2 regions of the Aneurinibacillus sp. UBA3580 genome follow, and region 2 is predicted to be linked to the other one. Evidence: a T-box and tRNA genes for the amino acid it is inferred to sense, from the RefSeq annotation. Region 2 holds a T-box; the other holds one or more tRNA genes.

Region 1 (15,430 bases), on a different contig from region 2:
GGCCTTGAGACAATCGATACGTTGACCGGCTTTAAGTTTATCGGTGAAAAGATTAGAGAGTTCGAGGAAACCGGAAGCCATACTTTTGTATTCGGCTACGAGGAAAGCTATGGCTATCTGGCGGGTGATTTTGTTCGTGATAAAGATGCGGTGCAGGTCTGCCTCCTTGCCGCCGAGGTAGCCGCCTACTACAAATCGCGTGGTATGACAATGTATGAAGGATTGCTGGAGATCTTCGAGACGTATGGATATTATCTCGAAGACTTGCTCTCCATAACCCTCAAAGGAAAAGAAGGGCTGGAAAAAATGAAAGCCATTCTCCAATCGTTCCGCGACGAGCCGGCAGCCGAGATGGCAGGGCAAAACATCCGGATTATTGAGGATTACAAAGCGGGCATACGTATAGTAACACAGGATAACCGGCGCGAAACGCTTACGCTCCCGGCCTCCGACGTGTTGAAGTATACGCTGGAAAACGGTGCGTGGTTTTGCCTTCGTCCTTCCGGTACGGAGCCGAAAATCAAGTTTTATTTCGGCGTAAAAGCGAGTACGATGGAAGAAAGCAGAGAGTTTCTGGAGCGCTTAAAGGCGGATGTAATGGAGAGGGTAGACAGGTTGATGAAGGAGTAAAGTGTAGAGAAAGGAGTCCTTTGGCTCCTTTTTCGCATTTATTGTTGGTCATCCTCCGCTTTTTTCAATTTTACTTTACACTATTTGTGCCATTATCAAACGAATCGCTGGGGAATTGCGGGAATTTTGCTTTTTTGTTTGCCGTGAATTATGTATATAATGATACATACGAAATATAAGGAGGAGCGAACATGTCATCACGGACAAGCTGGCGGTTGTTCGCGGTCTTTTCTCTTGTCTCAATGCTGGTTCTTGCCATAGGGCTATATATGGGAGTAAGAGACATTCTTTTCCCTTCTGCGGTCGGATGGAAAACCGATAAAAGTGCCGGAGAAGAGGCTTCGATCCCGAAAGAAAATAAAATTCAGATTGTAGCGCTTGGAGATTCGCTGACAAGAGGTACGGGGGATGGAAGCGGACTTGGATATGTCGGCCATTTGCGCGCACGACTTGCGCAAGTCGCGGGACAGGAAGTATACGTATTGAACCATGGAGTAAACGGATATAAAACTGCCGATTTGCTGCGCGATCTGCAGAAGAAGGAGGATATTCGCCGGACCATTCGCCAGGCGGACATTATTACGCTGTCCATTGGAGGCAATGATTTATTCAATGCGGGAGCGGAAGAAGTAAGGCCGGAGGAAAGTCAAAAACGACTGCCGGGAGCCGTGGACCGGTACAGACAAATTGTAAAAATAATTACCTCGCTGAACCCGAAGGCTAAAGTGCTGTACGTGGGGTTGTACAACGCATTTGCCGATTTATCGAATGCACGGGAGAGTTATAAAATAGTACAGCTGTGGAACGGGGAAGCATCGGCTGTCCTCTATCAGTATCCCAATACAATTTTCGTTCCGACTGACGACTTGTTCCGGACGGGCGGCGTGAAATATCTATCCAGCGACCATTTTCATCCGAACCAGGCCGGATATCGACGCATCGGAGAGCGTATGGCCGAAGTGGTCCGTTAAGGGGGGAATATGGTGACACAAGCAATTACGCTTGAAATTGAACAGGTGGAAAAAGAAATTCGTGGTAAGAAAATTATTAAAGGAATTTCATTTTCCGTACGGGAAGGAGAAGTGTTCGGTTTTCTTGGACCTAACGGGTCAGGAAAAACGACAACCATTCGGATGATGGTCGGCTTGATTCGGCCGACCGCAGGACGGATTCGGATATGCGGTTTCGATATCCAGAAGGAATACACAAAAGCGCTTGCACATGTCGGATCGATTGTGGAAAACCCTGAATTGTATTCCTTTTTGACAGGGATGGAAAATCTTGAGCAGTTTGCACGTATGATTCCTGGCGTTACCCGGGGGAAAATTGATGAAGTAGTGCAGCGTGTGGATTTAAGCAAGCGCATTCATGACAGAGTAAAAGATTATTCACTGGGCATGCGTCAGAGGCTTGGCATTGCTCAGGCGCTGTTGGGAGATCCGAAACTGCTTATCCTGGACGAGCCGACAAACGGGCTTGATCCGCAGGGCATTAAAGAGTTACGAGCTTTCATTCGCCAATTGGCGGGCGAGGGATTAAGCGTGTTTATCTCCAGCCACCTGCTTAGTGAAATCCAGTTAATGTGTGACCGGGTTGCTATTATTAACAGGGGAGAAATCATTCGCGTAGGAGAAGTAGACGAGTTGCTAACGCAGGATTTCCGCAAAATGATCTGGTATGCAGAGCCGCGTTCGAAGGCGAAGTCTATCCTTGCGGCATCGCCGCTTGTACGCCTATCGGAACAGGAAACGCTGGATGGAGGAATTGTAACCGAAATCGCGGCGGAACATGTTCCTGAGCTGGCAGCCCGACTAATTAGCGGCGGAATTCAAGTATATGAAATCGAATGGAAGAAGCCAAGTCTGGAGGATTTATTTCTGGATATGACCGAGGGGGAGCGTTATGTCTAGCATGTACGGACTGGTTATGAATGAATCGATAAAGATTTTGCGGAAGAAACGGCTATGGGTAGTTGTATTGATTCTGCTTGTACTTGTCCCCATTTTCACCTATGCGCAGCTGCGGGCTACGATTAGCAATCAGAAGCAGTTGGGAACAACGGATTGGAAAGTGGCGGTAAGACAGAGTATCAATGACACGACCAACCGGTTAAGCAGCACCCGTATTCCGGAAGAGTGGAAAAAGTGGATGCGAATTCGTATTCAGCAGCAGCAATACTATCTCGACCATGATATTAATCCGACTTCTCCCAACGGAGTCACATTTACCCGCGATTTCATGAACAACGCTGTGTCGCTATTCATTCCGCTGCTTATCGTCATTATCGCATCGGACATCGTTTCCGGAGAACATACCGGAGGCACGATTAAGCTATTGTTAACAAGGCCCGTGAAACGCTGGAAAGTACTAACCAGCAAGTTGATTGCCCTGATTTTATTTGTTTCGACGATTGTCACGCTAACAGGTATTATTGCATACCTTATCTCCGGACTGGTGTTCGGCTATAGGGGTTGGAATTATCCGGTGCTTACCGGTTTTCAGATTTCCGGAGAAGAGATAAATACGGAGAGTGTACACGTGCTGCCGCAATGGTTGTATATTCTTATGGAGTATGGATTGTCCTGGTATGCCTGTTTGGCTGTGGCCTCTATTTCATTTATGGTTTCCGTACTGGTGCGTAGCACGGCTGCAGGCATGGGGATTATGGTATCGGCATTAATCGCAGGTACAATCTTAACGAATATGGCATCCGCATGGGAATCGGCCAAATACTTTTTCATGGTGAATCTGCAGCTAACGGATTACCTGGCGGGCACGCTTCCGCCAATTCCCGGATTAAGTCTGCCGTTTTCATTGGCGGTGCTTGGTATATGGAGCGTGGCTTCCCTTATTGTAGCCTATGTCGTATTTATTCGACGAGATGTGCTAAACTAAAAAACGAGGCACCGGATGTTATCCGGCTTCCCTCGTTTTTTGTATAGAGATGGGGATTACGCTTTTTTTGCCGGCTTCGGTGTAGGCAGGGGCGCGATCCCGTAGCCTTTATCCTTAAGCAGCTTGATAATTTTCGGAAGCAACTGCACTGTATGCTCTTTTTCATGCATTAAAATAATGGAGCCGGGCTTTACTTCTCTGGCAATATTGTTCATGATTAAATCCGGTTTGTCACCATATTTCCAGTCAAGGCTGTCTACATTCCAGTATGCGAGAATCTGATTCGTTTCTTTGGATGCGAGCAGCGTATTCTGGTCGACTGCTCCGTAAGGTGGACGGAAATAATAGATTGGGGCGCCGATTTTTTGGGAGATGTACTCTGTGGAAGTACGAATTATCTGTATCTGTACATCTTTCGGCTTTTTCCAGAGCTTCTCATGATACATGGTATGTGTACCAATGATGTGACCGTTTGCCAGCATTTGTCTGGCAAGCTTGCTGTCCCGCTCGGTTTTTACGTTTTGGCCAATCCAGAAAAACCCGCCTTTCACATTATGCTCATCCAGAATCGCAACAATATCCTTTGTATACTTTCCCGGTCCGTCATCAAATGTTAAATAGACGGTCGGTTTAGACGTGGGAATTTTGGCGATCATCTTGCCGACTGCCGGTACATCAGGAGACGAAGCTGTATTGGTTGAAGGTTTTGCTGGCTTTGCTGGTGCGGATGGGTCAGGTTTCTGTGCCGAATTCGGTTGCTGCGGTGGCTTAGATTTTTCTGGTGTATCAGATGTCTCTTTATCCGAAATGGAATTCAAGAGGTCAGTTGCAGACTGTGCAGGTGGACTTTCGCTAAAAATTAAATTCACTTGAATAATCACGCCCAATAGCAATAGCGCAAGCCAAATCCTGTTTCTTTGTCTTCTCCTCCGGTCGTTCTCCAAAATAATTCCCTTCTTTCTCTATTTCATACATAAAGTAGTATGCATTGCATATTCTACTATAAAAACGTCGGTAATGCGTAAAAAGTTCCAGTAAAAATAAAAATTCTTATGGTTGTCAAAAATCCTCACTGTTTTATTATAAAATTATACAAGAATGATTTTTTTGGAAATAGGTAAAATCACTTGCTCTGTTGTGAAATACTCTGTAAAACTTTCCTCTAAGATAAGAAATCGCTATAATGGAATAAATCCGGTTTTTAATGTTTGCATGAATAAAAAGCAAGTAATGTAACGGAGGGATTTACAATGATGTCATATGATGAATATATGCGTTCGGTTATTCAACCGATGCGTACGGAACTTACGTCTGCAGGGTTTGAAGAACTGCTGACTCCGGACGATGTGGAAACAAAGTTTGAGAATATGAAAGGCACCGCATTTGTGGTGGTTAATTCGGTGTGCGGCTGTGCGGCCGGCCTCGCTCGCCCGGCTGCCGTATATTCCGTACAGAACAGCGAGGCAAAGCCGGATAAGCTTTATACGGTGTTTGCCGGTCAGGACAAAGAAGCTACGGCAAAAGCGCGTGAGTATTTCACCGGCTATCCGCCGTCCTCACCGTCCTTCGCATTGCTGAAAGACGGAGAACTGGTGTATATGATGGAGCGTCATCAGATCGAAAACCGCCCGCTTGAAGTGATTGCCTCTGATTTGATGGAAGCATTCAAAAAGCATTGCGGATAAGACGTACGGCAAAACTCCTTTCTCAGCAATGGGGGAGGAGTTTTTTATGTCTTGCATTTACTTAAAAAGTATGATAAGATAACTCTTGTCGCTGTTAATGTATAAGGACAGATGTCCGAGTTGGTCGAAGGAGCACGATTGGAAATCGTGTAGGCGGGGATAACTCGTCTCGTGGGTTCGAATCCCACTCTGTCCGCCATATTAAGGAGAAGTACCCAAGAGGCTGTAAGGGGCTCCCCTGCTAAGGGAGTAGACGGGTTAAACCGTGCGAGGGTTCGAATCCCTCCTTCTCCGCATTCCAGAAATTGGGAGCAGAATGGTGGAAGGTAGAGAATAAAGGGGAAAAAACGTTCGTTTTTTCTGTTCGAATATTTCTTCCCTCATTTTCTTATATCTTGTTTTTGAGGCGGTGTAGCTCAGCTGGCTAGAGCGTACGGTTCATACCCGTGAGGTCGGGGGTTCGATCCCCTCCGCCGCTACCATTTTTTCTACATACTTTGTCGGGAAGTGGCTCAGCTTGGTAGAGCGCCTCGTTCGGGACGAGGAGGTCGCAGGTTCAAATCCTGTCTTCCCGACCATTTTTGTATTTGTCTATATACGTATAACAATGAAGGATAGCTTCAATCCGATAAGGGTTGAAGCTTTTTTGTGTTCTTTATCATTTTTCTGTTTGTTTTTTTAAATTGTAGCTTGTTTCATGGGTAAAAATGGTGGATACTGGTATCATAGGTTTTTTTACCTACTTCTTTAGAAGTTGACATAGAGAAAGAATATAGAGAAAAGGAGAATATATATGGAAAAGAAATATTCCCCGCGAGTAAAGAGAACCAGAGAGAAAATCCTGCATTCAGCTGTGGAAATCTTCTCACAAAAAGGATTCCAAGCGTCAACTATTCGTGAAATCGCCCGTTTGGCCGGGGTGAACGATTTAACTGTATATCGCCATTTTGAAAGTAAGGAAAAACTGTTTACGGAGATGCTTCAACGTCATGCGTTACTGGCCGAAATCAGTGAATATATTGTACAGGGTATAACTGACGATTATGCACGTGATTTGCGTGCCATCGTTCGTACATTCATTTCCACATTCAAAAAGGAGCTACCATTGATTAAGCTTTTACTCAGCGAAGCGGAGAAAATGGAAGAATGCCGTAAATATGTCGCAATGTTTACCGAAAAAATTATCGAGAAATTGACGGCTTTCTTTGAGTATTATAAGATTGCAGGTCAAATCCGGCAAAATGTAAACAGCTACGCTGTCGCCTCCGGTCTCTACAGTATATTATTTGCCCGCGTCTATTCATTCATTCTGCATGGAGAAGCAAATCAGTCATTATCTTTCATGTCAGAAAATGAATTGATGGACGGGTGGATTGATTTATTCGTCGCAGGAACGGCAGTTTCCGAATATTCATATACAAAATGACGAACGAAATATATAAGTGGTAAGAAAACATTCGGCTTTCTGGTTGATTCTTTGCCACGGTAGGCGGTATAATTCAGAAAGGTTTCCGAAATAGCTTTTGCATTCAAGGGGGCTTTTAACAGATGAGGTATGATGTAGTAATCGTAGGTGCCGGACCTGCTGGTATTTTTACGGCATATGAATTAACCAGAAAAAATCCTGCCTTAGATGTTTTGTTAATAGATAAAGGACATGATATTTTTAAGCGCCGTTGTCCGATTTTGGAGAAAAAAATAAAGAAATGCCCGCCTCCCGCCGGACGAAAAGAGTTTAGCGGCTGTTTGCCGGCCTGTTCTATTACGAACGGATTCGGTGGTGCGGGTGCCTACTCGGACGGAAAGTTCAATATTACCACAGAGTTTGGCGGTTGGATGACTGATTATCTTCCTCCGTCCCAGGTGCTGGAGCTAATTCGCTATGTGGATGAAATCAATCTTGAGCACGGAGCGACACTGAGCATTACTGACCCGACTACGCCTGAAGTACGAGAAATTGAGCGCAAAGCGGCCGGTGTGGGTCTTAAACTGCTCCGTGCAAATGTACGTCATCTTGGTACGGAGCAAAACCTTAAGATTCTTCAGAGTATCTATCGTGAATTAGAGACAAAGATCACGATGAAGTTTAAAACCGAAGTATCCGACATTCTTACAGAAAAAACGGAAGACGGTATTCAAATTAAAGGTATAGAATGTAAATCCGGCGAGACATATATGGCTGATAAAGTGGTGATTGTTCCAGGGCGTGACGGTTCCGAATGGTTTGGTAATATCCTGAAGCGTCAGGGGCTGCGTCTGCTCAACAATCAGGTCGATATCGGCGTGCGCGTTGAGACGACAAATGTAGTGATGGAAGAGATTAACCGTCATTTGTATGAAGGGAAATTTTTGTACAAATCGACGACCGACCAAATTATCCGGAGCTTCTGTTCAAATCCAAGCGGCCACGTAGTGATAGAAAATCATAGCGGGGTTATGGCTGCGAATGGACACGCTTACAAAGATGAGAAGCTAGGATCTCCGAATACGAATTTTGCTCTGCTTGTATCCCATGTATTTACGGAGCCGTTTGATAAGCCGAATGAATATGCTAAAGAAATCTGCCGCCATGCAAACGATTTGTCCAACGGATCGGTTATCGTGCAGCGCTACGGGGACATTAAGCGGGGGCGTAGAACGACGGAAAAACGCCTGAAAGAAGGGTTTATCGAACCGACGCTGAAAGAAGCGGTACCAGGTGATTTAGGTCTTGTGCTCCCGTATAATACAATGAAGAGTTTGATTGAGATGGTGGAAGCGCTTGATCACGTAACGCCTGGAATTGCCAGTGAACATACGCTATTCTATGGGGTAGAAGCAAAATTTTATTCCGCGCGTCCCTATTTAAACGAGAATTTCGAGACGGAGATTCATGGGCTGTACGCCGGGGGCGACGGTGCAGGCATTACTCGGGGATTGGCACAAGCGGGAGCGTGCGGCGTCCATATCGCGCGTGATATTTTAACGAAGGTGAGAATGACCGTGGCCGATTAGCCATAAGTCCTGCCATAAAAATGAAGGGAAAGGCGGCTGACTTTTGTGGTGCGAAGGAAAAGAGAGAAGAGAACGAGGAGGTGATTTCAATGTGGAAAAAGGCGATGGCCTTTTTCTTCCTCGGATCTTTTTTCCTCTCTCCTTCCTTCTTTATTTCATGATCTTCACAGAAAACGGATAGGAGGGTGAGAAATGAGAGGGAAGCCGACCGTATTGATTGTTGATGATGATGTAGATATTTGTTTCCTGATGGCAACGGCGATTCAATCAGAGCAGGTGGAGATTATAACTGCTCATTCGGGAAAGGAAGCATTGCGTATGTACGAGCAGCATCATCCTGAGCTTGTACTGCTTGATATCCAATTGCCGGAGTTGAGTGGAATTGAAGTGTTGAGCAGAATGAAAAAAATAGACGAAGAATGTCAGGTCATTATGGTTACTGCTTACGCGACGATTGAAACCGCCGTTCAGGCAATGAAGCTTGGAGCGCTTGATTATATTTGCAAACCGTTTAAACTTCCGCATTTGAGGGAGACGGTTCAGAACGCGATAGATTTCGTCACGAGCATTCCTGAGCATTTGCCGACACTTGAAGAAGTGGAACGCAAGCATATTGAAAAAGTACTGAACGAAGTGGAAGGCAACCGCCGCCTGGCAGCCGAGAAACTGGATATTTCACTGCGCACGCTGTACTACAAAATTAAACAATATAATATTTACAACCCTTAAAATCCAGAAACGTACAGGTCTGGATTTTTTTCTGCAATTTTTGCACTTCAGCGCTGTAAGGTAAAATGTTTACAATGGTAATATAGCCATAGAAAAAGGGATGTGCCGTATGCTGAGAAAACTACTTCTTCTTTTGGCGTTGCTATTGCTGGTTGGCTGTTCAATATCCTCTTCGTTTGAAGAAACAAAAAACGTGACGCCTCCTGAAGCTCCGTTGAAAGTGGCGCTGCTTCTAGAAGGAAAAATATATGATCAAGGCTGGGATAACCAGGCATATGTCGGCCTTAAAGAAATCGAACGGAAAATGAATGCGCAAATTTTCTACATGCAGTATGTAAACACGGAGAAAAAGCAGGCCGACGAGACAAAAAAGCTGGCAGAGCAGGGATACCAGTTGATATTCGGAAACGGACGCAGTTTTGAAACAGTTTTCAATAACCTTGCGCCCGCCTATCCGAATACGCGCTTCGTCTTCTTTAATGGAAGGGCGGCAGCAGCAAATGTATCTGCCATTAATTTCACGCCGGAATCAATGGGCTATTTCTCGGGAGTTGTGGCGGGTTTGATGACGAAAACGCATAAAATCGGCTTAATTCCCGCTTACAGTTCCATGTATGAAATCGAACCGTTTATCCAGGCAGCAAAAGAGCAAAATCGGGCAAATAAAGTAATTGTACGGGAAGTAAACAGTTGGAATGACGGGCGCAAAGCCGTGCAGATTGCCAAGAGGATGATAGATGAAGGCGTTGATATTCTTGTTCCGATGGGCGACGGTTTCAATATTGATGTTCTTATGGAAGCGCATCATGCAAAGCGATTGGCAATCGGTTATGTTTCAGATCAATCGTTTGTCTCGAAAGAAACAGTGGTGACAAGTATACTCCAGAATGTAGCGGACGTTTACCTTAAGGTTGCACGCAAGTATAAAGAGGGAACGCTGCCCGCCGGGTGCCTAACTTTTGATTTTAAAGATGGGGGACAGGACTTGGCCCACTTCGGCCCTATGGTTCCCCCGGCCGTTCAGGGAAAAGTCAAACAAAAGCTGGAAGAGTATAAAACGGGTGCGTTTTCTTTGCCGATACATACCCAGTCTATACGATGCCAGTAAAAAGTGGAGTAAATACAATGAATGCATTTCAAAGATGGAATAACTTGTCGATTCGATTCAAGTTTTTCAGCGTATTTCTGGCTGTTGTGCTGCTCGCCGGGGGCGGTATGCTTGTTTTGAACAATCAACTGCTGAGTGTAGTACACGATAATGATAAAGTCATCAACCAATCGGTACCGAATCTGACTACGCAACTGCAAGTGAAAAGCACGATTATGGAGCGAATCAACTATGTTATGCTGTATATTACGACAGGCAGAGAAGAATTTCGGGAGAAGTTTGAAGAGGCAAGCGCCCGTGTGCGGGAAATCGAGGAGAATTTAAGAGATAGCGCATTACCGCAGGAACAAGAGGGAATTGAGAGGTTTATTATTCACAGTGAAGATTGGGAACTTATTTTGCGGAATGAAGTGATTCCCGTCTATCAGCGCAATAATCCGAAGGATGCGCTTGAAACGCTAAATTCAAAAGCGCAGCCGCTCGCTATTCGATTGATGAATGAAGTAGAAATACTTTCACAGCGAAAGATTCAAGAAATCGGTAGCGATAATCAGAAGATGCTCAACAATGCCTGGTCTTCTGTACGGGTCGGATACATCGTAATCGGGGTTACGCTGTTACTTGCGCTGTTGTTCTCCTACTACATGTCACGTAGCATTACGAACCCTATTTTATCACTGCTTCATGGTGTCCGCCGGATGACACAGGGAGATTTCACCACTCAAGTAGAGGTGACGAACCAAGATGAATGGGGGGAGCTAAGCAAGGCGTTCAACCGGATGAGTTTAAGCATTGCGGGCCTGGTCGAAGAGCTGAGACAGGCTAATGTGCGTCTGCAGGAGGAATCCCGGCGTGCAAAGGAGGCTACCCGGTTAAAATCAGAATTTCTTGCCAATATGTCACATGAGCTCCGTACGCCGCTGACAGGCATTATCGGTTTTGCTGAATTGCTGTATGAAGATCCGGAAAATCGTCTTTCTCCTGCACAGAAAAACTTTACGCACAATATCGTAAGAGCGGGGGAGCATCTGCTGTCAATGATTAATGATATTCTTGACTTAAGCAAGATTGAAGCGGGAAAATACGAGCTGGAAGTAACCCGGTTCGATATGGTCCAAGTCATTCGCAGTACGCTGGTTATGTTGCAGGCAAAAGCGGAGCAGCGCGGGATATCGCTTGTGCTGGAAACGGAGTGCTCAGTCCTGCAGGTAACAGCAGATAAAACAAAAATCCGGCAAGTTTTATTAAATTTACTGGGTAACGCAATTAAATTTAGCACTGTACAAAGTACAGTGCGGGTTACTCTTAAACAAGACGGTCATACTGTGACCGTCCGGGTAGAAGATCAGGGAATCGGAATCGAAGCCGAAAAGCAGGAAAAGATTTTCGAACAATTCTACCAAAATGACGGCAGCCTGGATCGCAAATATGAAGGAACAGGGCTTGGACTGGCGTTATCGAAACAGTTGATTGAGCTGCATGGCGGGAACATAGAAGTGAAAAGTGAACTCGGCAGGGGAAGCGTATTTTCTTTTCATCTTCCACTGTGGGTGGAGAAAATATCCACACACAGCACTTACGCCATTACCGGCGAAGTTCAACCGCTTCTTATTTTTTATACGGCGGATTTCTCTGAACATTTTCCTGATTTTTCTAAAATAATTCAAAAAGAGGATCTACCTTTCCTTGCTTTTATGATAGAATCAAAACAAGAAGCTATCGAAATGATGGAAAAATATCCTGACAATAACATTCTAGTTGTGGCCCAATCATTTCATACCGGTTATGTAGAGATTTTGGAAGGGATACGTGAACATACGCATAGAAAGATTTTTGCCTATATTGAGCATCCGCTGCGTTTTGTAGAACGTGGTCAGGTTATGAGAGTGGCGGATTATATTTTGCCTTCTTCGCAGAATGTGTCCGCCGTGTTTTCGCGCATCCGATAATAAGGTTATTGAAAAAACAAAGGGGAACGCAAGATGGGATATCGTATTTTACTTGTGGAAGACAACCCTTCAAACCGTGAGTTGTTTATTGAAATTTTGCAATTGAAACCGGAATACGAAGTGTACGTGGCCGAGAGCGGTATGGATGCACTCAATATGCTGGAAACGTTTTATCCGGATTTAATTCTGATGGATATTCATATGCCGCGCATGGACGGCCTGGCTGTTACTAGAACGATTAAATCCATACCTGAGCTAGCTTCTATTCCGATTGTCGCATTGTCTGCTTTGGCGATGAAGTCCGATATTAAATCAGCGCTGGAGGCCGGTTGTATTGGCTACATTACAAAGCCGGTACGCATTCGAAGCTTTCTGGAGAAGATAGACATGTATCTTATGCAGGGCAAACAGAGTGGGGAGACATCGATTTCCGCACCCTGTGCGGAAGAGTAGGGATGAAAGGTGAAGCGTAAGTATTCCCTGGAGTGCTGTGTTCCGTTCTTTCTGGGTTTTGTTTTATTTCTGGTAGGTTGGCTCATTTATAGGGTTGTTACTGTGCCGGAGAAAGCTTATGGCCGAGAGCTGATCGTAAGCGTGCTGATTATTCTGGCGCTTATCGGTATTCTCTGGTCGTTTATTAGAAAGATGACCAGGCAAAATAAAATGCTTGAAGATACAAACCGGAAGCTGGCGGAGCTGGATCGAATGAAAACAGAATTTCTGGCCAATGTATCCCATGAACTGCGTACGCCTCTTACCGTGATCATGGGCTATTCCGAGCTATTGGAGGAGCGTCTTGCCAGAGAAGAAAATAAGACCAATGTAAAGTTTGTGCAGACCATTCACCGCAAGTCGGAAGATTTATTGAATTTGATTAATGACTTAATCGATTTTTCGCGTATTGAATCCGGCAGGCTTGAACTGAAGCTATCGCGGTTTAAGGTAGAGGAAGTGGTGAATGAAACTGTTGAAGAGCTTGCGACGAGCGCGGAGAAAAAGAAGCATACTATTCAGATTAACCATAGGGATATGCCCCTTTGGCTGCTGGCAGACCGAGGAAAAATCAAACAAATTATTGTAAATATACTGCAAAATGCAATTAAATATACCCCTTCCGAAGGATGTATCATTGTTCGTACATACGCACAGAATGACCGGTGCTATATCGAAGTAGAAGACAATGGAATAGGTATTTCCAAAGAACAAATTGCGCAGATTTATCAGCCTTTCAAACAGGCCGATTCCTCTTATAACAAAAAATATGAAGGCTTCGGATTGGGCCTCGCTATTACAAAAAGCCTGGTGCAAAGCCACAACGGAAACATCCGGGTGCAGAGCGTACCGGGCGAAGGATCATTGTTTATTGTTTCCCTGCCTAGGGAAAAAAACGCCTAGGTTTTGCATAAAGTGGTAATGGGTAAAAAATAGGAAGAGGAAGAAAGGATGATGAAAATGGCTAAGTTGTCGCAAGAGCAAATCGAGTTGAACCTTTCCAGGATTCCCGGATGGACGCTGGAAGACGGTGTTTCCATCCAGCGGAAGGTAACATTCGGCGACTTCCGAGAAGCGCTGGAATTTGTAAATCAAGTCGGTAAATTCGCCGAAGATGCGCATCATCATCCTGAGATCGACATTCGCTACAACAAGGTTAAGCTGCGCTTGACAACACAAGAAAAGAACGGATTAACCGGCAAAGACTTTGCACTGGCACAAAAGATTAACAAGATTCCTTTTTCCCAACCGAAAGTCATGTAAGTGACATGGTACGAACATCATTACTTAAACAGTAAACGCAGAAAGCGCAGGAATGTAACTTTATCTTCCTGCGCTTCTTTTTTATAGTATAGGAAAGACCGGCAACGCCCACGAGTTTTTCTTATGGTTTGTAGTCCCGCCTGGGCGAATCGGCACCATATTCTCCGCCATGCTTCTTCTTGATTGCTTGCTGGATTTCCGGCACCGGCTTTCCGGCCTCAGTCATCGTAATGACGTCAGTAGCAACCGCTACCGCTTTGCCGCTGATGCTGCCGTGAGAGTTCCACACAATGCTTCCGTCCGGGTTGATTTTATACAGAAATTCCTGAAGAAGGTTGGAATATTGACTGCCGTCATAGACGGGAATTTGTTTCATGACCTCCTGGTATTTGAAAGCAAGCTTGTATACATGTAAAATTCCGTCGTCTGTATTGGTTAACATCTGCGGGATTTCATGAATGCCGCCGGTCGTCTCCAGCATATCACCGTTCGGCAATGTTTCCTGTTTGGCGTCCGTCGAAGAACATGCAGCGGTGAAAAGGGATAAAAGAAGGAGAAAAAGAGTAAAAATCAACCTCTTAAACAATGTAAAAATCCCCCTTTTTTATTTTTTTCATCGTTAATTATAATGGCATCCCCCATGTTTGTAACGTGAAATTGTTACAATTTATCACCAATTCATCGCGGTAATCGCGCATATTTGGGTCAAGCATGCCATATATAACTAATGAATGTACGAGCGGTTTGAAGGAGCTGAAGAGAGGGTGTGGGTCCGGAATATTATTTGGTTCATTTTGTTGATTGGAATTGTAGTTTTCAGTATTTTACTGTTTCTGATAATAATGGATCCGGTTCCGGATTATAACGACCAGGCCGCTCAAGATACGGTAAAAGTCGAAGCGAATCAGTCGATGGAGCCCGGCGCGGAAACGGATAATGCGGATGCCGCGCATAGCGGTAATGCCGAAGAAACGGAGGCGGAACAAAAGCAGAAGAGAGAGGAAGCCGCCTCCATCCCGCCTCCATCCACCTCTTTGGGCGATGAACATGCGAATAGTAATGAAACGGCGGTTTCCGGGCCAAAGCCCGGAAAAACAACCGTATCAACTCCTTATGATAACCCTTCCGCCAAAAAAACATCGCCTGCGGAAAACGCAGGCGGGGAGGTACAGGCAGATACTATATGGTATCAAGTTGGGCAAGGTATCGGTTATATAGCGCTGGCCGTTACACTCGTTCCATATCTTTTGTTTTTCATGTTGGGAAGAGGAGGACGCGCAGCGCTTCGCCGTTTTGGTCGTGCCGGTGCACATAGCCTTTCGTTTCTCTCCCAAATGGCGATTGCGGTCGCCGCATTGCACGGAGGAATGATGCTTAGGATCGTGGCCCCGTGGGACCGCCATTTGCTGGGCGGTGTCTGGCTGTTTGCGTTTATCGTTTTTTTCTTTCTGCGCATGAGCCTGTATAATCCGGGTTCTCCGCTTGCCGGAAAAAATCCATTTTCTGTGCTGACGGTTGTGATTTTATTGCTATTCGTTATCCATGCACTTGGTTAGTGCGGGAGATTTCGCAATGCTTTTTTCATGACTTTGCCGGTTGCATTTTTGGGAAGCGAGTCTGTAATTTCAACGAAACGCGGCATTTTGTAATTGGCCAGATGCGGTTTCAGAAAATCGAGAATCATT
Region 2 (10,645 bases):
TTGTTGATTAATATGTACATGTAGGAAATCGAAGCGAAAGAAGTGTGGATTAATACTATGTGGAGTGAGTTCTCGGCACAGAAGCAGGCCGCCGAACTGTTGCACCGCAGCATAAAGCACAACCGTCTATCGCATGCATACTTATTTTCTGGTCCAAAGGGAGCCGGAAAAAAGAAAATGGCGAAGCATTTGACCGAGGCTATCTTCTGTCTGCGGCAGGACGGTGATAGCTGCGGAGAATGCAAGAACTGTCGACTGATTGAAGAAGGGAACCATCTGGATGTACATTGGGTTCAGCCGGAAAGGAACATAATTCGTAAGGAACAGATTAAGGATTTGCAGAAGAAATTCTCTTACCGTGCGGCAGAGTCCAACCATAAGGTATATATTATGGAAGAAGCCGACAAGATGAACCAGGAAGCGACCAACGCACTGCTGAAATTCTTGGAAGAGCCTCCTGCAGGAGTCGTTGCCATTCTGCTCACCAGCAACATTCATGGCCTTCTTCCCACCATTCTTTCCCGTTGCCAAATTATTTCGTTCAATGCGCCCTCACCCGAAGCGATCACGAAGCAGCTTGAGCAGGAAGGAGTAAGACCGGGGTTGGCCAGAGCGGCGGCTCAGATTGCCCATGACCTGGAAGAGGCGCGTACATTATGCCAGACAGAATCGTTTGCGCAGATGAGAAGCCTAGTGATACAATTAAGTGAAGATATCATGGAGCGGGGCACATATGCCCTCGTTACCATTCATGATAAACTTCTCAAGCAGGAGAAGGACCCTGACAAAATCGACCTGTTTCTTGACTTGTTGCTGCTCTGGTTCCGTGATTTATTGCTTTTTTTGCTGGGACAAGAATCCCAGATTACGAATAATGATCAGATGGAGCCCATTCAGAAACAGGCATTGCGTATCAGTCAGCGCAGACTTGTGGAAGGAATGGGAACAATCCTGGTAACGAAAAACAGGCTCACGCATTATGCGAACCTGCAGTTATCCTTGGAAGATATGGTGCTTCGTCTGCAGGAGGGATAACACTTTGTTTGATGTTGTAGGTGTCCGTTTTAAAAAAGCGGGAAAGATATATTACTTTGATCCGGATGAACTTCCGATTGAAAATCACGACCACGTTATTGTAGAAACTGCGCGTGGTGTGGAATACGGACAGGTTGTCATTGGCCGTAAGCAGGTGGACGAGAATGATGTCGTACTGCCGCTGAAGAAGGTGCTGCGCATCGCTGATGAGCAGGATCGCCTTCAGGTGGAAGAGAACCGGAGATTGGCCGAAGAGGCTTTTGGAATTTGCCAGGAGAAGGTTGCGGCTCATAAGTTGGATATGAAGCTGGTTGATGTGGAATACACTTTCGATAAAAATAAAATTATTTTCTACTTCACGGCGGATGGACGTGTGGACTTCCGTGAATTGGTCAAAGATTTGGCAGCAATCTTCCGTACGCGTATCGAGCTGCGTCAGATTGGTGTTCGAGATGAGGCAAAGATGCTTGGTGGCATCGGTCCCTGCGGCCGTATTCTCTGCTGCTCTACCTTTCTCGGCGATTTTGAACCCGTATCCATTAAAATGGCAAAAGACCAGAACTTGTCGCTTAACCCAGCCAAAATTTCCGGTTTGTGCGGCCGTCTGATGTGCTGTTTGAAATATGAAAACGATAACTATGAGAGCGCTAAGGACGAGCTGCCGAATGTTGGCAAAGAAGTGGCGACGGTAATGGGATACGGACGAGTCGTGGGGCTTAACATTTTAGAGCGCAAAGTCCAGGTGAACCTGTATGAAGCAGAGAGAATTATGGAGCTGCCTCTTGATGAGATCAGCGTAGTGGAGAAAGTGTAGTAGTGAATAACTGAGGTGGGGATAGTGAACAAGCAAAGCATGTTTCACCAGCTCGCTTTAATTGAAGAGAAGGTCGGTGTATTATATGAAGAAATCGGCCATCTGAAGAACGCGATGCTTACGCTTATGGAAGAAAATAAAAATCTCTTAATTGAGAATCAACACCTTAGGGAACGGCTGCAGCAGCGCGAAACGGAATTAGAAAAGAAGGAAAAGCGTCAGAGCAGCGTCATAAAAACAAAGAAAGACAAGCAGAAACGGACGGTTGTCGGGGAAGGATATGATAATCTCGCCCGGTTATACCAGGAAGGTTTCCATATTTGCAACGTGCATTACGGCAGTTTGCGCACGGACGGAGATTGCTTGTTTTGCCTCGCATTTCTAAATAAACAGGGATAACAACAACGACCCGTGTCTCGTACGGGTCGTTTTTTGCGAAAGGAACGAGAAAAAGGAATGGAGAACGTCAAGCTGTATCCGGATGAGCGGATTGACGATTTACTAACGAATGAGATGAAGATTATCCAAAGCAAAGAGGTGTTCTGCTTTTCCCTTGATGCGGTGCTCCTGGCCCGCTTCGCTTCTTTACCGTTAAAACGTGGGCGCATCGTCGATTTGTGTACAGGGAACGGTGTGATTCCCCTCCTGCTGAGCGCAAGGACGGAATGTCCGATTGATGCAGTGGAGATTCAAGAGCGTTTGTACGATATGGCGAAGCGCAATGTCGAATTGAATGGGCTGAAAAATCGGATTTCAATATATCATGGTGATGTAAAGGAAGCGTATAAATTCCTGGGCAACGGTGGATACGATGCACTGACGTGCAATCCGCCGTACATGCCGGTGATCGGCGGTGAAAAAAACAAAAGTAGTCATGTCGCTATTGCAAGGCATGAAATCCTGCTCACGCTTGAAGAGATGATTCAGGCGAGCAGCCGCCTCGTCCGTACCGGGGGAAAGGTAGCGTACGTGCATCGCTCAGGCCGTCTGGGAGACTTGATTGCGATTATGCGCAAGTACAGAATTGAACCGAAGCGTATGCGCCTTGTCTATCCGAAAGCGGAGGCGGAAGCGAACATGGTATTAATTGAAGGGATTCGGGATGGAAAACCGGATTTGCGTGTGCTTCCGCCGTTGATTGTGTATAAAGAAGACGGGACATACTGTGACGAGATTTATTCGATTTATTATGGTGACAGGACGGAGGAGTAGTATGTTTATTCAGAAAAGCTTTGTTTCCGGGGAAGAGGGGGGCAAGCTGTATCTCGTTGCAACGCCGATTGGCAATCTGGACGATATGACAGTCCGGGCCATTCGTACGCTGCAGGAAGTAGATATCATTGCCGCCGAGGATACACGGCAGACGCGTAAGCTGCTGACCCACTTTCAGATTGAGACAAGGCTAATCAGCTACCATGAGCATAATAAAACCGCGAGTGGACCGGAGATTATTCGGTTATTAAAGGAAGGAAAGTCGGTGGCGCTGGTTAGCGATGCGGGTCTTCCTGCCATCTCGGACCCCGGACAGGAACTGGTGCGTGATGCTGCTGAAGAATCTATACCAATCATCCCGATACCCGGCGCTAACGCAGGGCTTTCGGCTTTGATTGTTTCCGGTCTGCCAACGGATCGGTTCGTTTTTCGCGGGTTCCTGCCCCGTGACAAAAAAGAGAGGCGTGAAGAGCTTGACCGCCTGCGTCCGTATCCTGAAACGCTTATTTTTTACGAATCTCCACACCGAATTGCCAGGACGCTACAGGAAATACAGGAAGTGTTGGGTGACAGGAAAGTGGCATTGGGAAGAGAGTTGACCAAGCGCTACGAAGAATTCATTCGAGGAAATATCAGCGATGTACGGGATTTCTTAGAAGGGCAGGCAGAAATACGGGGTGAATTTACCCTGATTGTCGAAGGAAATACAGGGGAAGGAGAAACCGAAGCGGAGAGCTGGTGGCAGGGTCTGGACATTACTGCTCACGTAAATGTTCATATAGAGAAGGGATTAAACAAAAAAGAAGCGCTAAAACAAACTGCGGAAGAGCGCGGGCTTCCAAAGCGGGAAGTGTACAACGAATATCATCAGCACGACAAATAAGTTTCCCCGGTCCCCCGGGGAAACTTATTTGTTTGTATATAGTGCTATTACGCTTTTTGCGTAACAGGCATTTCGGACAGGCAAGGTCCACAGATAATTTTACCTTTGTATGTTACAGTATCTTCTGTGCTGCCGCAGAAGATGCATGCAGGTTCGTATTTCTTCAGCATGATGCGCTCGCCATCAACGTAAATTTCCAACGCGTCTTTTTCCCCGATTCCTAATGTGCGACGGAGTTCAATTGGAATAACGACGCGACCTAATTCATCTACTTTTCTTACGATGCCGGTTGATTTCATGTGTATAATGTCTCCTCTCGTATTTGATCAAATTCAATATATCTTATCGCCAAAATTCGACAAATCTTTCTTTAACACTATCCTAGCAGGATTTTATCTAGAGGTCAACCATTTACTGGGATTATATCATAAAAAAATCTCATTATCTGTAAGAAAAATACTAAAAAAGGTAAAAAAATGTTCTATATGTAATATATATCAAAAACATATAACAATATAAAATTTTTTACTTACTACAAAATTGAACTTTTTTCTTTATATTCGTTCAAAAATATCATACTCTTTCTCTTTTTTTTCTCGATTTTTTCGACAAAAACACGAACGATAACGCAGTTTATTCGACAAAATAGTAAAATAAAGGGATTAAAAACGTGAAAAAATGCCGACTTGACGGAATCGCATAAGTAAGGTATAGAATTAAGAAGGAAAAGGTTATGATTGTAAATAAATGAAGATAGGAACGATGAAGGGAAGAGTAGTCACGTGCGCTTTTCGCAGAGAGCCGGAGTGGGTGGAAACCGGTAAAAGGAGCGGGACGAAGATGGCCCCGGAGTTTCTGCTTTTGAGCGGGCTTCTTGCGCGTTAGAGAGCGGCGTTTCCCTCGTTACGGGAGTAGAGCCTGTCTGTTTGCGGCCTTTTTTAAGCGAAGGAAGAACGGCAGGGAATTTGGGTGGTACCACGGGAGCTTCTCGTCCCATTTTGGGATGGAGAGCTTTTTTTATTTTTATGACATTTTTTGGTGAAAGGATGAGTATGTTGAGCAAGCCAACCTATTACATTACATCGCCCATTTATTATCCGAGCAATGCGCTCCATATTGGAAATGCGTACACAACCATTGCCTGTGACGCGCTGGCTCGCTATAAGCGTCTGCGCGGATACGATGTGTTCTATCTGACGGGAACGGACGAGCATGGCCAGAAGCTTCAGCAGAGAGCAGCGGAAGAAGGCAAGCAACCTCTTGAATTCATTGATCCGGTCGTCGATTGGATTAAAGACCTGTGGACGCGCCTTGATATCTCATATGATGATTTCATTCGTACGACACAGCAGCGGCACAAAGATGCGGTACAAAAAATCTTTCAAAAACTTGTCGACAAGGGCGACATCTACCTTGGGGAATATGAGGGCTACTATTGTGTCCCTTGTGAAGCGTTCTGGACAGAATACCAGTCGAAAAAAGACGGCGAACATATCTGCCCGGATTGTGGACGCCCCGTGTCTCTCGTTAAGGAGAAGAGCTATTTCTTCCGCATGTCCAAATACCAGGATCGTCTTATGAAGCATATTGAAGAGAATCCGGAATTCATTCAGCCGGCGTCACGCCGCAATGAGATGGTGAACAACTTTCTGAAGCCGGGTCTGGAAGATTTGAGCGTCTCCAGAACATCGTTCGACTGGGGTATCAAGCTACCGAATGATCCGGAGCACGTTATTTATGTCTGGCTTGACGCGCTGGCGAATTATATCACAGCGCTTGGTTATATGAGTGATGACGAGTCGAAATTCAACCGCTACTGGCCGGCCGATGTGCATATGATCGGTAAAGACATTCTGCGTTTCCATACGATTTACTGGCCGATTATCCTGATGGCGCTTGATCTGCCGCTGCCGAAGAAAGTATTTGGCCACGGTTGGCTGTTGATGCCGGATGGAAAAATGTCGAAATCAAAAGGAAACGTCATCGATCCAAAATTCTTAATTGAGCGTTACGGATCCGATTCTATCCGTTATTTCCTGCTGCGTGAAATTGCCTTTGGACAAGACGGGGTCTTTACGCCGGAAGCGTTTATCCAGCGCTTGAATTTCGATCTGGCTAATGACCTCGGCAACCTGGTCAGCCGTACGGTTGCCATGATCGAGAAGTATTTTGACGGAGTCATTCCGGCACCTACTGCCCCTGATGCGCTGGACGAAACACTGCGGGATCTGGCCCGTAAAGCTGTGGCCGGTCTCGAAGAAAATATGGACGAAATGCGATTCGGCGGCGCGCTGAACAGCCTGTGGGAACTGGTCAGCCGCACGAATAAATATATCGACGAGACAATGCCGTGGGTACTGGCGAAAGACGAGGCTAACAAAGAACGTCTTGGTACAGTTATATACAATCTGGCGGAAAGTATTCGTATCGTCTCGATCGGACTTCAACCGTTCATGACGCATACGCCGCGCAAAATTTGGACACAGTTAGGTATTACGGAAAGTGAAGACCTGACAAGCTGGGATGCGGCAAAAGAGTGGGGGAAACTCCCGGCCGGAACAAAAGTGAACCGCGGTGATGCGCTGTTCCCGCGCCTTGAACTGGAAAAGGAGATCGCGGTAATTGACGAAACGACCGCGGCGGCCCGCAAACAGGCGGAAGAGAACAAAAAGAAGAAAGAGCAGGCGGAGGCAAAAGTGGAAGAAAAGCAGGATACAGCGGAGATTGCCATCGATGATTTTATGAAAGTAGAATTGCGCGTGGCGCAGGTCATCGAAGCAGAGAAGATTCCGAAGGCTGACAAGCTGTTGAAGCTGCAGCTTGACCTGGGATTCGAAAAGCGCCAGGTCGTATCCGGCATCGCCAAGCATTATAGCCCGGAAGAGCTCGTTGGCAAGAAAGTGATCTGTGTTACCAATCTGAAACCGGTGAAACTGCGCGGTGAGCTGTCGAACGGTATGATCCTGGCCGCGTCCGAAGGAGATACGCTCACGCTCGCGACCGTACCTGATCACATGCCAAACGGCGCGATTGTAAAGTAAGCGCCGGATTTGTATTAAGAAAGGAGTTTATCATGCTTTTTGATACACATGCCCATCTAAACGACGAGAAATTCGACGAAGATAGGGAAGCGACAATCGCCCGGGCACAGGAAAACGGCATTTCTTATATTTGCAACATCGGATACAATCGGGAGACGATCGAAACGTCGCTTGAGTTGACCCGGAAATACGATTTCATCTACACGGCCATTGGCTGGCATCCGCAGGATGCCAGGACAATGACCGATGAAGATCTGGAATGGATCGAGAGGCTGGCCATGGAAGAAGAAAAAGTGGTCGCCATCGGGGAAATTGGGCTGGATTACTACTGGGATACATCGCCGAAGGATGTGCAGCAGGAGGTATTCCGCAAGCAGATTCGGCTGGCGAAAAAGCTTGCACTTCCCATCATTATTCACGACCGGGAAGCGCATCAGGATATCGTCGATATTCTCCGCGAGGAAAAAGCCCAAGAAGTCGGGGGTATTATGCATTGCTTCTCCGGCAGCCCGGAAATGGCCCGGCAATGCATCGACATGAACTTCTATATCTCACTGGGCGGTCCGGTAACATTCAAAAATGCCAGGAAGCCGAAGGAAGTGGCTGAGATGGTTCCACTTGATCGGCTTTTAATTGAAACGGATTGTCCGTACCTGACCCCGGAACCGTACCGTGGAAAGCGAAACGAGAGCGGATATGTTCGTTATGTTGCCGAAAAAATTGCCGAAATAAAAAATATTTCTTTCGAAGAATTAGCCCAAATTACGACGGAAAACGCTAAAAAAATATTCCAAATAAAGGAATAAAACGACTATTGTAGAGATTTTCTGCCTCAGTCGTACCAACGGTTGAAGGGTATTGCTGAGACTATATTCCTATTGCAAATGTGCGAAACTTGTAGAAGTGCTTGTAAAAAACTGGTTTGACAAGTTTTGAAGGAATCGTCTACAATGACTTTCAACCGTTGAAGGAGGCAGATAGACTTTGAAACAAAATCATATTCAGTCGGGTTTTTGGAAGGGTCGTAGCTGGATTCTTCTAACCGCTGTTGCGATCCTTGTTCTCTTAAGTCTTGCGCTTTTGGTTAATTCATTGCAAACAAAGAAGATTACTTTCATAAATGACGGCAGAGCAATGGCCGTAACCACAAAAGCGGAAACGCTGGGAGAATTCTTGGCCGAGAAAGGGATAAAGCTGGGGAAATTCGACGAATTGAATTTCGGATTAGAGACAGCATTGGCAGATGGTATGAAGGTGAACTACATACCGGGGAGAAAGGTAAACATAAACATAGCCGGTCAGAAAAAGCAGATTATGACGGCAAAACGTCAGGTGAAAGATATCCTGGCAGAGCAAAATATTGTGCTTGGACCGATGGACAAAGTTGATCCAGCGCTCAATCAGACCGTAAAAGAAAATCAAACGGTGACGGTCACAAGAATCGCTAAGAAAACGGTGAACAAAGAGAAAACGGTAGCCTTCAATACAAAAGAGCGCAAAGACAGCACGATGCTGCAAGGGCAGCATAAGGTTATCCAGCAGGGCCAGAAAGGAAAAGTTCTGGAACGGTATGAGGTTGTCTATATCAATGGCAAGCCTGCATCAAAGAAGCTCGTCGACACCAAGAAGCTACGGGATTGGAAAGATCACATCGTAGCGGTTGGAACGGCGCGAATGACGGCTATATCGCGGAGCGCAGACTCTACCGGGCGCGCATCGAGAGTCGCGAAAGTGGAAGGGGATATAAATGCCCGCAAGACGCTTCGTGTAAAAATGACGGCTTACTCGCCTCACGCGGCATCGACCGGGAAGAATCCGGGAGATGAAGGGTATGCGGTTACAGCGTCAGGAGCTACTGCGAAAGAGGGAAGAACCATTGCAGTAGACCCGAGTGTCGTACCCCTCGGCTGGTGGGTTTATATTGAAGGGTACGGTTTTCGTAAGGCCGAAGATACCGGCGGCGCCATTAAGGGCAACCGGATGGATTTATTCTTTGCATCGGAGCGGGAAGCACAGAACTTTGGCGTTCAGACTAAAACGGTGCATGTTATCGGCCCAAATAAACCAAATTAATGGTATGATACAAGCAGGGAAACTATTTCCCTGTCTTTTTTCTTTGAAATGAGGAAGCAAGCGTGATGATTAAAGAAGTCATTGTTGTAGAAGGAAAGTCAGATACAGTCGCGATTAAGCGGGCGGTAGATGCGGATACGATTGAAACCGGCGGCTCGGCCATTCCGAAATGGGTGATTGACCGCATCCGGCGGGCGCAGGAAAAACGTGGCGTCATTGTATTTACTGATCCGGATTTCCAGGGGGAGCGCATCCGGAAGATTATTAGCCGGGCTGTTCCCGGCTGCAAGCATGCGTTTATAAAGAAAGAGGATAGCCAGGGGAAACGCAATCTGGGCGTAGAATACGCATCGCCGGAAGCGATCCGCAAAGCGCTCGCGGAGGTTCGCACCGAGTCGGAATCGCCGGATGAGCAAATTACGATGGATGATATGATTGACGCCGGCCTCGTCGGCGGCGCGCAGGCCAAAGAACGGCGGACACTGCTGGGCGAGAAGCTTGGCATCGGCTATGCTAACGCCAAGCAGTTGCATAAGCGAATGATGATACTTCAGATTACGCGGGAGGAATTCGCCGAGGCGCTTGCCTGGGTTCTGGCGCAGGAGGAAGAAAGATGACGATGCGCGATATTGCAACACCGACAAGGACAAAGGAAATTCTTAAGAAATACGGATTTTCGTTTAAGAAAAGCCTGGGACAAAACTTCTTGATTGATTTAAATATCCTGGGCAAAATCGTGGATGCCGCCGAACTGACGAAAGAGAAAGGCGTTATTGAAATCGGACCCGGCATCGGGGCGCTGACCGAACAGCTATCGCGAAGAGCAGGCAAGGTGGTCGCCATTGAAATCGACCAGCGTCTGCTTCCGATTCTGGCAGATACGCTGTCTTCTTATCCGCACACGGAAGTCGTTCATGGTGATGTGCTGGAGATGGATTTGCATACACTGATCCGGGATAGGTTCAACGATCAGGAAAAGATCAGCGTTGTGGCAAACCTTCCCTACTACGTGACCAGCGCGATTCTGATGAAGCTGTTGGAGGAACGCCTGCCGCTTGAAAACATTGTGGTCATGATTCAGAAGGAAGTGGCCGAGCGTATCGCTTCCGGTCCGGGAGGCAAAGAATATGGAGCGTTAAGCGTACTTGCGCAATTTTATGCGGAAGCGGAAGTCGTTACAATCGTGCCGCACAGCGTATTTATTCCGCAGCCGAACGTCGATTCCGCGGTGCTTCGTCTTCGTATTCGAAACAAGCCGGCTGTCGACGTAGACAGTGAAGAAATATTTTATCGGGTAGTGAAAGCCAGCTTCGCACAGCGCCGCAAGACGTTGTCCAATAATCTGTTGAATAATTTGTTCGGCAAAGAGCGAAAAGAAGAGATGCTGCAAATTTTCGCGAAAGCGGGCATTGACTCGGCAAGACGCGGGGAGACCCTATCGCTTGAGGAATTTGCCCGGCTAAGCAATCGCATATCCCAGATTTTTGGATGAAAAATGGGGATAAGAAGTTGGAGAGAAGAGTGGTCGTCCCTTTGATAATTTAATTGCAAGATTTTTTCTTCTTCCTTCTTATTTCCGCCAGGCTG

Evidence for each region. A T-box is a leader RNA that pairs with one kind of tRNA and senses whether it is charged. The one in region 2 lies ahead of metG (methionine--tRNA ligase), so its partner is inferred to be a tRNA-Met.
Region 1: it has a tRNA-Met gene. The T-box ahead of metG (methionine--tRNA ligase) is inferred to sense a tRNA for this amino acid. The anticodon was not compared.

Annotation. Positions count from the first base shown of each region.
Region 1 is NZ_DFMZ01000054.1:11,652-27,081, forward strand. Features, by position in the region: gene B2899_RS08755 (phospho-sugar mutase) at 1-630, shown strand, start outside; gene B2899_RS08760 (GDSL-type esterase/lipase family protein) at 822-1,601, shown strand; gene B2899_RS08765 (ABC transporter ATP-binding protein) at 1,614-2,540, shown strand; gene B2899_RS08770 (ABC transporter permease) at 2,533-3,525, shown strand; gene B2899_RS08775 (polysaccharide deacetylase family protein) at 3,582-4,469, opposite strand; gene B2899_RS08780 (BrxA/BrxB family bacilliredoxin) at 4,776-5,210, shown strand; tRNA gene B2899_RS08785 (tRNA-Ser) at 5,316-5,409, shown strand; tRNA gene B2899_RS08790 (tRNA-Ser) at 5,416-5,504, shown strand; tRNA gene B2899_RS08795 (tRNA-Met) at 5,616-5,692, shown strand; tRNA gene B2899_RS08800 (tRNA-Pro) at 5,712-5,788, shown strand; gene B2899_RS08805 (TetR/AcrR family transcriptional regulator) at 6,004-6,636, shown strand; gene B2899_RS08810 (NAD(P)/FAD-dependent oxidoreductase) at 6,759-8,204, shown strand; gene B2899_RS08815 (response regulator) at 8,397-8,933, shown strand; gene B2899_RS08820 (BMP family ABC transporter substrate-binding protein) at 9,043-10,041, shown strand; gene B2899_RS08825 (sensor histidine kinase) at 10,059-11,990, shown strand; gene B2899_RS08830 (response regulator) at 12,024-12,443, shown strand; gene B2899_RS08835 (sensor histidine kinase) at 12,453-13,385, shown strand; gene B2899_RS08840 (4a-hydroxytetrahydrobiopterin dehydratase) at 13,443-13,745, shown strand; gene B2899_RS08845 (PCYCGC motif-containing (lipo)protein) at 13,867-14,331, opposite strand; gene B2899_RS08850 (hypothetical protein) at 14,510-15,301, shown strand; partial or broken gene B2899_RS08855 (AMP-binding enzyme) at 15,298-15,430, opposite strand, start outside.
Region 2 is NZ_DFMZ01000030.1:42,194-52,838, reverse strand. Features, by position in the region: gene B2899_RS05075 (YaaR family protein) at 1-24, shown strand, start outside; gene holB (DNA polymerase III subunit delta') at 58-1,035, shown strand; gene B2899_RS05065 (PSP1 domain-containing protein) at 1,040-1,849, shown strand; gene yabA (DNA replication initiation control protein YabA) at 1,874-2,248, shown strand; gene B2899_RS05055 (tRNA1(Val) (adenine(37)-N6)-methyltransferase) at 2,306-3,061, shown strand; gene rsmI (16S rRNA (cytidine(1402)-2'-O)-methyltransferase) at 3,063-3,944, shown strand; gene B2899_RS05045 (AbrB/MazE/SpoVT family DNA-binding domain-containing protein) at 3,992-4,243, opposite strand; T-box leader at 4,698-4,943, shown strand; gene metG (methionine--tRNA ligase) at 4,997-6,985, shown strand; gene B2899_RS05035 (TatD family hydrolase) at 7,018-7,791, shown strand; gene B2899_RS05030 (3D domain-containing protein) at 7,970-9,058, shown strand; gene rnmV (ribonuclease M5) at 9,124-9,675, shown strand; gene rsmA (16S rRNA (adenine(1518)-N(6)/adenine(1519)-N(6))-dimethyltransferase RsmA) at 9,672-10,550, shown strand.